DNA from 2 places in the Paenibacillus sp. MMS20-IR301 genome. Region 1 is predicted to be linked to the other one. Evidence: riboswitches for the same ligand, from Rfam matches in the RefSeq annotation. Region 1 holds a riboswitch; the other holds the start of a gene.

Region 1 (4,675 bases):
AAGCAACCGCGACCTGAAGAATAACCTTGCTCTGGCTCTGGATCTGCGTCAGTGACACCTTGCTTACCAGAGTGAACCCGACCTTCTCCGACTGCTGTCTTGTATACATATAGGATTCGCCCTGCTCCTCACGGACCAGAATTCCCTCCGCAGGCATATCCGCCAGTACGGGCGTCCTCTGGCCTTCCATGCTGTTCAGTGAATACAGCAGCCTGCCCTCTTCGTCGAACAGGTAGGCTTCGGCATTCTCATGGATACGCAGGTCCTTCAGATGCGATTCAAACAGCGACGTGTTGAACAAAATAAGCATCCGGCCATAGGTATCCAGTTCAATGGAGCGCATCAGCCGGCCGGCCAGCACCACATTATCCCTGTCCTGCTGCTGGAAGTCCTTCTTATCCGGCCGGCTCCAGACATATTCCCCGCCGGTTGCCTCCAGTCTCGTAAGCATTTCGTTCAGATAATCATTCTCCAGATTATGAAACTGGCCGGAGAATGAGCCGAGGTTCAGAATATTATCCTTCAAATCGTAGATCCGGATCGCGAAGATCTCCGGTGCATCCAGACGGACCTGATACATCTCCTTGTCGAGCATTTGTTCAACCTTCATCCGCTCGAAGGAGCCCGACTTCACATTCTGATCCAGGATTGCTTCGCTAACCGAAGGATTCAGGGTAATGTAATCTGTAATCCGGTACATGTCGTTGACTCTGGAATCCAGCTGGGCCAGAATCTGTTCTGTTGTCATGTAATACTGGCGGCTGATCTCTTTGTTGAACAGGGACAGATGAATACGGTACGTAATCAGACCTGTAATAACAGAAATCAGGATATTGGCCGCCGCCAGGGCGATAATCAGCTTGGTGCTGAATTTGAATATTTTTTTAAAGGGACGCCGTCTGCTGTTATTCATCTCTTGTCCTCCGGCTCTAACCGTATACCCGGTTATTCCCCTATATACTGAACGATTGCTCCGGCAGGCGTCAACCCGCCTTTGTCAGGAGGCCAAATAAACCACCCCGGTGTACGGAGTGGTTCGGCGGCTGAATGCTTATGTGGACAGGCTATGATGAACTTCAGCTATGGCTCACCGGAATCTCTTGAATTTCCTGTGTCTCCTTAACCTTCCGGCTTCTAACCGAGTAGAGGATGAACAAGAGAATGAACCACAGCGGAGTGAACAGCAGTGCCGGACGCGTCTCCTCTGCAATCAGCATAATGACGAGAATGGCGGCAAACAGCGTTAAGACGGCATAGTTGATGAACGGTGTAAACGGTGCCTTGAACTTGGAGGCAGCATGCAGATCCCCGCGGTTCTTCTTATATTTGATATGACAGACGAGCACTACACCCCAGACCCAGATGAAGCAGATGGCGCTGATTGTGGTAACGATGCCGAAGGCCTGGCCCGGGATGAGCTTGCTGAGCAGCGCCCCCGCAGAAATCACCAGCGTAGACAGGAACAGCGAGTTGGCCGGCACATGATTGTTGTTCAGCTTGCCAAGCCGGGCCGATGCCTGGTCTCTTCTGCTCAGATTATACAGAATCCGGCTGGTCGAGAACATCCCGCTGTTGCAGGCGGACGCCGCCGAGGTCAGCACGACGAAATTGATGATCCCGGCAGCTACCGGAATGCCGACCAGGGTGAAGGTGCGCACAAACGGGCTTTCCGCCGGGCTAAGCTGGGTCCACGGATTAACGCACAGCAATACGAAGAGCGCGCCTACATAGAAGAAGAGAATCCGCAGCGGGATCTTGTTGATCGCTGACGGGATATTTTTCTCCGGGTCCGCCGTTTCTGCCGCCGATACCCCGACAAGCTCCACCCCGACATAAGCAAACACAACCATCTGGAAGGAAAAGAGGAAGCCTTTGACCCCGTTCGGGAACACGCCGCCATGCTCCCACAGATTACGGACCGTTACTGAGCCAGCATCGGTCTTGAATCCGATCACCAGCAGAATGATCCCAAGGCCGATCAGGGCCAGGATGGTGATAACCTTAATTAAGGCAAACCAGAACTCGAGCTCGCCGAAGCTTTTGACAGTTAACAGGTTAAGTCCTAATAGGATTACTAGGCAGATCACAGCCGGTATCCACTGCGGGATATCGAACCAGTATTGTACATAGACGCCCACCGCAATGACATCGGCCATCGCCGTCATAATCCAGCAGAACCAGTAGGTCCAGCCGGTAATGAATGCAGCCCGGGGACCCAGATAATCCTCAGCAATGTCTGTAAAAGACTGATAGCCCGCCTTGGAGAGCAGCAGCTCCCCCAGCGCCCGCATTACAAAAAACACCGCGATCCCCACGATTAAATAGGTGAGCATAATGGACGGGCCGGCCTGCTGGATCGCCTTCCCCGAGCCCAGGAATAATCCTGTTCCTATCGTGCCGCCAATAGCAATGAGCTGTACATGCCTGTTGGCCAGGTCTCTCTTTAATTCTGTCTGTGCCATGCTTACTCCCCCTTAATGTGTGTAACACATAATAACCCCGAAACATGCAGATTCTTAACAACACAAAAAAGAGATCGGATGTCATCCAATCTCCAGGTTCATAAGAATATCCAAATAAGCTACCTGCCCCTGCCGTTATTCTGCAGCATGACAAATACAAATCCAGTACTCTTCTGTCCTTTTGCCTGAGATTGTGAACCCTTCGGCGCTGCGGAACTCCGCAGTCTCTCCAGAAGCTGCTCCTGCTATAGTGTGATCCATAGCAATCATAGCTTGTGTTGTGTATTAAACTGGTGAAGCGTTAATGCATTCTAATATTCTAACATATTACTTCTTGTGTGAGTATTGCAGCTGTGAAAAAAGTCTCAAGTTATCCTGCTGCTGGAACTTTAGAAATTCTTAAAATATCCATAAAGCACTCAAGCAATACGTAAAATATGGAAAAAGTACATGAAAATACATCTAATTATGCCTGTATTTTTTTTAGAATACTCTTGATAGTATGATATAAACCAAATGAAAGGGGTTACATTCTTGCGGACAAAAACAATGAATCGCACCAAAAAAGCTTCGGCCGTTTTGTTAACTTTTGCCATTGCTTCATCGATGCTGGCATCTCCATCGCTGATTTACGCGGAGCAGACTGCCGAAGTCAATTATCTCCCTCCGGGAGGCGAGAATTGGAACAAGCTGCTTGATATTAATATTAAAGATAGCGGCTGGGGTTACGGCAATACGGTTACCCAGGAAGTATATCAGGAGCAAGCGGCCCGTAAGATCGAAACTAACGACTGGTGGGCCGATCAGCTGGTAGTTAACGGCTGGCAGTCCTTTGATTTCAGCGCGTATGCGAATGGAGCCTTGGAGTTCGACATTGCCGGCAGTCAAGGCGGAGAGAACTTCAGGATTGGCTTCCGCGATGTCGTTCATGAAAGACCTGACGGCAATGGCGGCTTCTACAAGGACAATGATGTGCCGGAGGAGACCAATATTGATGCTCTGGTGGAGGTTGGCGCCTATACGGAGGTGACAACCGAGTGGCAGCATGTATCTATTCCGTTAAATGACATTTTCAGCAGAGATCCCCTCTTTGATGCAAGCAAGATCCAGTTATTGAAAATCACCGGTGATAATGCGCCCATCACCTTTTGGATTTCGAATATTAAAGTGACTTCTCCTGACACAGAGAGAAGCTATGCACCGATCAAGTTCAATCAGGTGGGCTACCTGGGTTATGGTGAGAAATACGCAAATGTAAGCGGATACTATAATGAGTTGCCAGCAGTTGCCGGCACACCTTTCCAGGTCAGAAAGGTCTCGGATAACAGTATTGCTTATGAGGGGACGCTTTCCCTTGTAGCCGCTTATGATGAGTTGTCCGGCGAAAAGGTGCTGAAGGCCGATTTCTCGGCGTTAACTGAGAACGGCGGCTATTATATTACAGTTGACGGGGTGGATGTTCCTTCCGCTGCGTTCACCATTGGCGCAGATGTATACGACAGCCTTCTGACAGACGTTCAGAAGTTCTTCTATTACCAGAGGGCCAACGTTGATCTGCTTCCTGAGCATGCAGGTGAATTTGCCCGCACCGGCCTGCACAAGATTGATGCCAATCTTCCGCTGCAGTCCAATCCGGCAATCACCAAGGATGTGTCCGGCGGCTGGTGGGATGCGGGGGATACCGGTAAATATGTAACTGCGGCTGCAACTGCAGTTTCCGATCTGCTATGGGCCTACGAGAACTATCCGCAAGAATTCTCCGACAGCCAGTTGAATATCCCGGAGAGCGGGAACGGCATTCCGGATTTGCTTGATGAAATCAAAGTTGAAACCGATTTCTTTTTGAAAATGCAGGATCCGGCATCCGGCGGTTTCTATGCCTATGTAATCCGCGAGCCTGAACCAAAGCGTTTCATTATGGACGGTACAGGCGGAACGAGTATTATTCCAACCGCCCAAACGGCTACAACGGCAGGTGCACTGGCCCATGCTTATAATGTCTTCAAGAATGTGCCCGGCTTAGAAGAATACGCCGATAGCCTGCTGGATTCCGCCGTGAGAGCCTGGGACTATCTGGAGCTGCATCCGGAATTTATCGCCCAGCCGGACGGGCCTTACAATGACAATGAAGATCTGAATGACCGGTTCTATGCGGCGGCTGCCCTGTATAGAGCTACAGGTGAGGCGCGGTACAACGATTTCGTGCTGGCCAA
Region 2 (4,675 bases), 460 kb from region 1:
CTTCCGGATGAACGGTGCGCGAGACAATCAGCTTCTTGCGTTTGGTGGCTCCGGCGGCCAGCACGGCTGCTTCGGAGAAGGCGGTTGCGCCGTCATACATGCTGGCATTCGCTACCTTCATGCCTGTCAGTTCGCAGATGTAAGACTGAAATTCGAAGATGGCCTGCAGCTCGCCCTGGCTGATTTCCGGCTGATAAGGTGTGTAGGCGGTATAGAATTCCGAACGGGAAATAACATGATTAATAACAACCGGTACATGGTGGTCATAAAGCCCGGCACCAAGGAAGCTGGCATGGGTATCAAAATCGGCATTCCTGTCAGCAAGCTGCTTCATATGGCGCAGTAGCGCATATTCGTCGAGCGGTCCGGACATCGGCAGCGTTCCCTGGTAGCGGACGGACTGCGGAATATCAGCGAACAGCTCATCTATGGATTGAATGCCCACGGCTTCCATCATTTCTGCGCGGTCTTGCTCAGTCATGGGCAAATAGCGGTGTTTCATTATGGCTTCACTCCCTGGCTCTTTTTGTAGAATGGGGCTTTGATCACGGCGGCCTTCAGCTGCTTGCCGCGGATCTCCACGTAGACTTCTGTACCGATTTCCGTATAGGCTGCATCAATCAGCGCAAGGCCGAGATTCCGCTTCAGCGTGGGCGACTGGGTGCCGGTAGTCACTTCACCGATCTTCACGCCGTCTGCGTATACGGGATAGTGGGAGCGGGGAATGCCGCGGTCAATCATTTCCAGGCCGACAAGCTTGCGCGGCAGTCCGGCTTCCTTCTGCTTCAGCAGGGCTTCGCGGCCGATGAAATCTGCTTTGTCCAGCTTCACGAAGAACTGGACACCCGCTTCAAGCGGCGTAATATCTGCTGACAGCTCCTGCCCGTAGAGCGGCAGCTTGGCCTCGAAGCGGAGCGTATCGCGTGCGCCGAGTCCGGCGGGGGTGAGGCCGTGCGGAGCGCCAGCAGCCAGCAGGCCGTTCCAGAGCGCTGCCGCCGTATCTGCCGGCGCATAGAGCTCAAAGCCGTCCTCGCCGGTGTATCCGGTACGGGAGAGCAGGACGGTTACACCGCATACCTCCGCGTGCTCGATGAAGTGAAACGGCTTCACTTCCTGCAGGGATACCGGAGTGACTTCAGCGAGAATCGTCTCGGCCAGCGGTCCCTGCAGTGCAAGCAGCAGCGTCTCATCCGAGACATTCTTCAGGCTGACACCGCTGAACTCAGCAGTGAGATGCTCCTGCAGCCACTGGAAGTCCTTGCCGATATTGGAGGCATTGACGACCAGCATGTACCGCTCCTCGCCCAGCCGGTAGACGAGCAGGTCATCGACCACACCGCCGCTTGGATAGAGCATTAGGGTATACTGTGCTGCACCATCCTCAAGCCGGCTGACATCGTTCGTAGTCATCAGCTGCAGGAAAGCTTCAGAACCGCTGCCTGTAACCATGAATTCGCCCATATGCGATACATCAAACAGTCCGGCCTGCTGGCGGACCGCCTCATGCTCTTTAACGATTCCTGTAAACTGTACGGGCAGCTCCCAGCCGCCGAAATCAATGCATCTGGATTCCGCATAAGCGGAATAGAGATCATAAAAAGGCGTTCTTCTCAATGACTCCATCTCGTCACTCCCCTGTTCTGTTTACATGCGAAAAAGGACAGGCGAAAGCCCATCAATGCATATCAAACATGCACTGAATAGACGTTCGCTCTGTCCTTTGTACCTGAGAGTTACCCTGCTGCGCTGCCCGCAGGTTTCCCCGTTGGTGATCCGTGGCCTGCCTTGCAGGCTGCGGATGCTCTCCAGAGATGCGTCCGGCAAAGGTCCTTTTGCCTGAGAGATTCACCCGTCCCGGGCTTACTCCTTCGGCGCTGTCCTCGGTGCGGGACAGTCTCTCCCTATGCCATCATTCGCAAACCATATGTTTTTCTACTGACTCCATTAAACCGGGTTTACAAGCATGCTGTCAATCAAAAAACGTCAAAAAGATGACAAATTTTATTTTCCTGTCAGTTATATTGACATTAGGCAAGGTCATAACTTAGGCTATAACTAAATTTAGAACTCCAAATGTGGAAAAGAGGCGGCTTGGAAATGAGTGAAGTGCTGGACAACCTGCTATACAGCGAAGAGCATGAATGGGCACAGCAGGGTGAAGGACGCGTAGTACGTGTCGGGATTACGGATCATGCACAGCATTTGCTGGGCGATATCGTGTTTGTAGAGTTCCCTGAAGTGGGCGCAGCTATTTCCGCCGGGGATAGCGTAGGCAGCATCGAATCGGTTAAGACGGTATCGGAGCTGTATTCACCGGTATCCGGCACGGTTACTAAGATCAACGACGCGCTGGAAGCCAGCCCGGAGCTGATCAATGATCAGCCTTACGGCGGGGGATGGATTTTTGAGCTGGAGCTTGACGGCGAGTTCACGGACGCGGTATCCGGACTGCTGGATGCGGCTGCCTACAAGGAACTGGTCGGCGAATAATTCCGGATTTCAGGCGCGGATCTGCGACCAGATAATCAGGTAGAGTATATAAAATACGGCAGACTTCTCTTATTACATTAGATGTTACTAATGTGAGAGGTCTGTCTTTTTGCGTTTGTTCACAGGTCAGGAAAGTCCAGTAAACCGGGATACAGCTGCGGGGCCAGCTGCCACAATAGCGGCAGAAGGGCTAGGCCAATTACAGCGAATAAGAGACACAGCAACAGGAAACGGTATCTTTTTCGGGGACGGGCAGCAGGTTTGAGCACGAAGTGATAGACCCCCGCAGAATAAAAGGGGAACAGGACTACACCTGACATACCTAAACAGACCAGAAATGTGGATTCGCCGGCAGAGGTAGGGATCATGGCATCCGGGTTATAGGCAGGGTTAACCTGCAAAAAGAGGACTACAAACGTCAGGTAAGCAAACAGCATTAGCAGCGGGAAAAAGCGGATACGCCGGTCCTCGGACAACCCGTAGAGCATCCACCAGACTCCAAGCCAGGGCAGGGCAAACAAGCCTCCGGCAAGCAGATAAGAGAGGGAAATCCGGACCAGCTTATCCGGCGGATAGACATGAGCCAGGTCTCCCCAGAAGTAACCGGAAGAGAACATGATTATCAATGCAGAGATGAACCCGGCGAAGAGGGTAATTATTGCCTGAAGAAATACAATTATTATCAGCGAACCCAGCAGGCGCAGGAAAATGAGAAAACGGGTAGCATCCGGCGCAGTTCCATTGTCAGCGTGCATATCAGTCCATCTCCCTTATTCATTCTCCTGGAGCTGCCGCAGGACAATCAGTTCGACACGGCGGTTCCGCTGGCGGCCTTCGGCTGTCGCATTATCAAAGCCAGGCCTGGTATCCGCATATCCGGCGTACTGGAAAGTATCGGGATTAAGCCGCTCGCTGTCCAGAAAGAAGCGCAGTACAGAGAGCGCGCGGGCACCGGAAAGCTCCCAGTTGTCCCTGTAGATGGATGCGGCTGTGACCGGAGTGTTATCGGTATGGCCTTCAATGCTGATAGTGGCACCGATTCCGCGGAACAGGCCGGAGAGCTGGCGCAGCGCCGGGAATGCGGGCGGTTTCAACTCGGCTTTGCCGGCGTCGAACAGAAAGCGGTCGCTGAGGGTTATAGCGATACCCTGCGGTTTGTCAGCCACAAAGATCTGTTCCCCGAGATTGTTATCCTCCACGTACTGCGTAATGACTCCCATCAGGGCAGCCAGCTTCTCTTCCTGTTCACGGAAGGCAAGCTCGCGTTCTGAAGGCTGATGTTCTGCCGTTTGATCATTTGGCACAGGGATCCCAGTTCCGGTTGCGCCCCCGTTCGTGCTGCCGTCCGCGTTGTTCCCGTTAGAAGCAGATGACCCGGTATTCCCCTGGTTTCCGTCGAGCACGCCGGTTCCGCCCTCAAGAACAGGGTTGCCGCCGCTCTTAAAAGTATCAGATAATGAGCCGGTTACAATCTGGTACTTTTGCGTATCCAGGCTGCTCATCGCGTACAGTATTACGAAAAAAATGAGCAGCAGGGTAATCAGATCCGCATACGTAATCATCCAGCGGTCACGGCTTTCTCTGGCTCCGGTCCGCCTTTGCCGGCGGTTTCTTTGTCTCATAGGAGATTCTCCGGGTTATTGCTGTTTCTGCGCGGGGCATCCGGGAGGAACGAGCCGAGCTTCTGCCGGACCAGCTGCGGATGATCCCCGTTCTGCAGGGCAAGGATACCGACCAGTAGCATTTCCATACTGCTCAGCTCACTCTGGCTGCGGGATTTGATTTTGGAGGCGATGGGTAAAAAGATTAGATTGGCACTGGCTACGCCATAGAGGGTTGCTGTAAAAGCTACAGCGATGGAGGCCCCCAGATTGGACGGGTCCGTCAGATTACCCAGCACCCGTATAAGGCCCATTACGGTACCGATGATGCCCATGGTCGGAGCATAACCGCCGGCTGCCTCGAAAATTTTGGCGTAGCCTTCATATTTCAGCTCCTTGGCGTCCATCTCCAGTTCAAGAATCTGCCGGACCTGATCAGGATCGGTACCATCGACAATGAGCAGCAGGCCGTCACGGGTAAAGGCATCAGGATGCTCCTCCGCTTTCTCCTCCAGGGCGAGTACGCCGCCGCGTCTTGTGACTGCCGCCATGGAGATGAGCTCGTCAGCTTTCTCCCGGGTGTC

What was found. Region 1 has a riboswitch for glycine ahead of LOS79_RS25710 (amino acid permease). Riboswitches for the same ligand answer to the same signal wherever they lie in the genome.
Region 2: linked by a shared signal. The riboswitch ahead of gcvT (glycine cleavage system aminomethyltransferase GcvT) and the one ahead of LOS79_RS25710 (amino acid permease) in region 1 are both predicted to bind glycine.

The regions. Positions count from the first base shown of each region.
Region 1 is NZ_CP135275.1:5,992,406-5,997,080, reverse strand. Features, by position in the region: gene LOS79_RS25715 (cache domain-containing sensor histidine kinase) at 1-913, opposite strand, end outside; gene LOS79_RS25710 (amino acid permease) at 1,077-2,462, opposite strand; glycine riboswitch at 2,626-2,705, opposite strand; gene LOS79_RS25705 (glycoside hydrolase family 9 protein) at 3,012-4,675, shown strand, end outside.
Region 2 is NZ_CP135275.1:6,453,900-6,458,574, forward strand. Features, by position in the region: gene gcvPA (aminomethyl-transferring glycine dehydrogenase subunit GcvPA) at 1-502, opposite strand, end outside; gene gcvT (glycine cleavage system aminomethyltransferase GcvT) at 502-1,623, opposite strand; glycine riboswitch at 1,815-1,913, opposite strand; gene gcvH (glycine cleavage system protein GcvH) at 2,098-2,490, shown strand; gene LOS79_RS27645 (hypothetical protein) at 2,610-3,245, opposite strand; gene LOS79_RS27650 (flagellar motor protein MotB) at 3,261-4,112, opposite strand; gene LOS79_RS27655 (flagellar motor protein) at 4,109-4,675, opposite strand, start outside.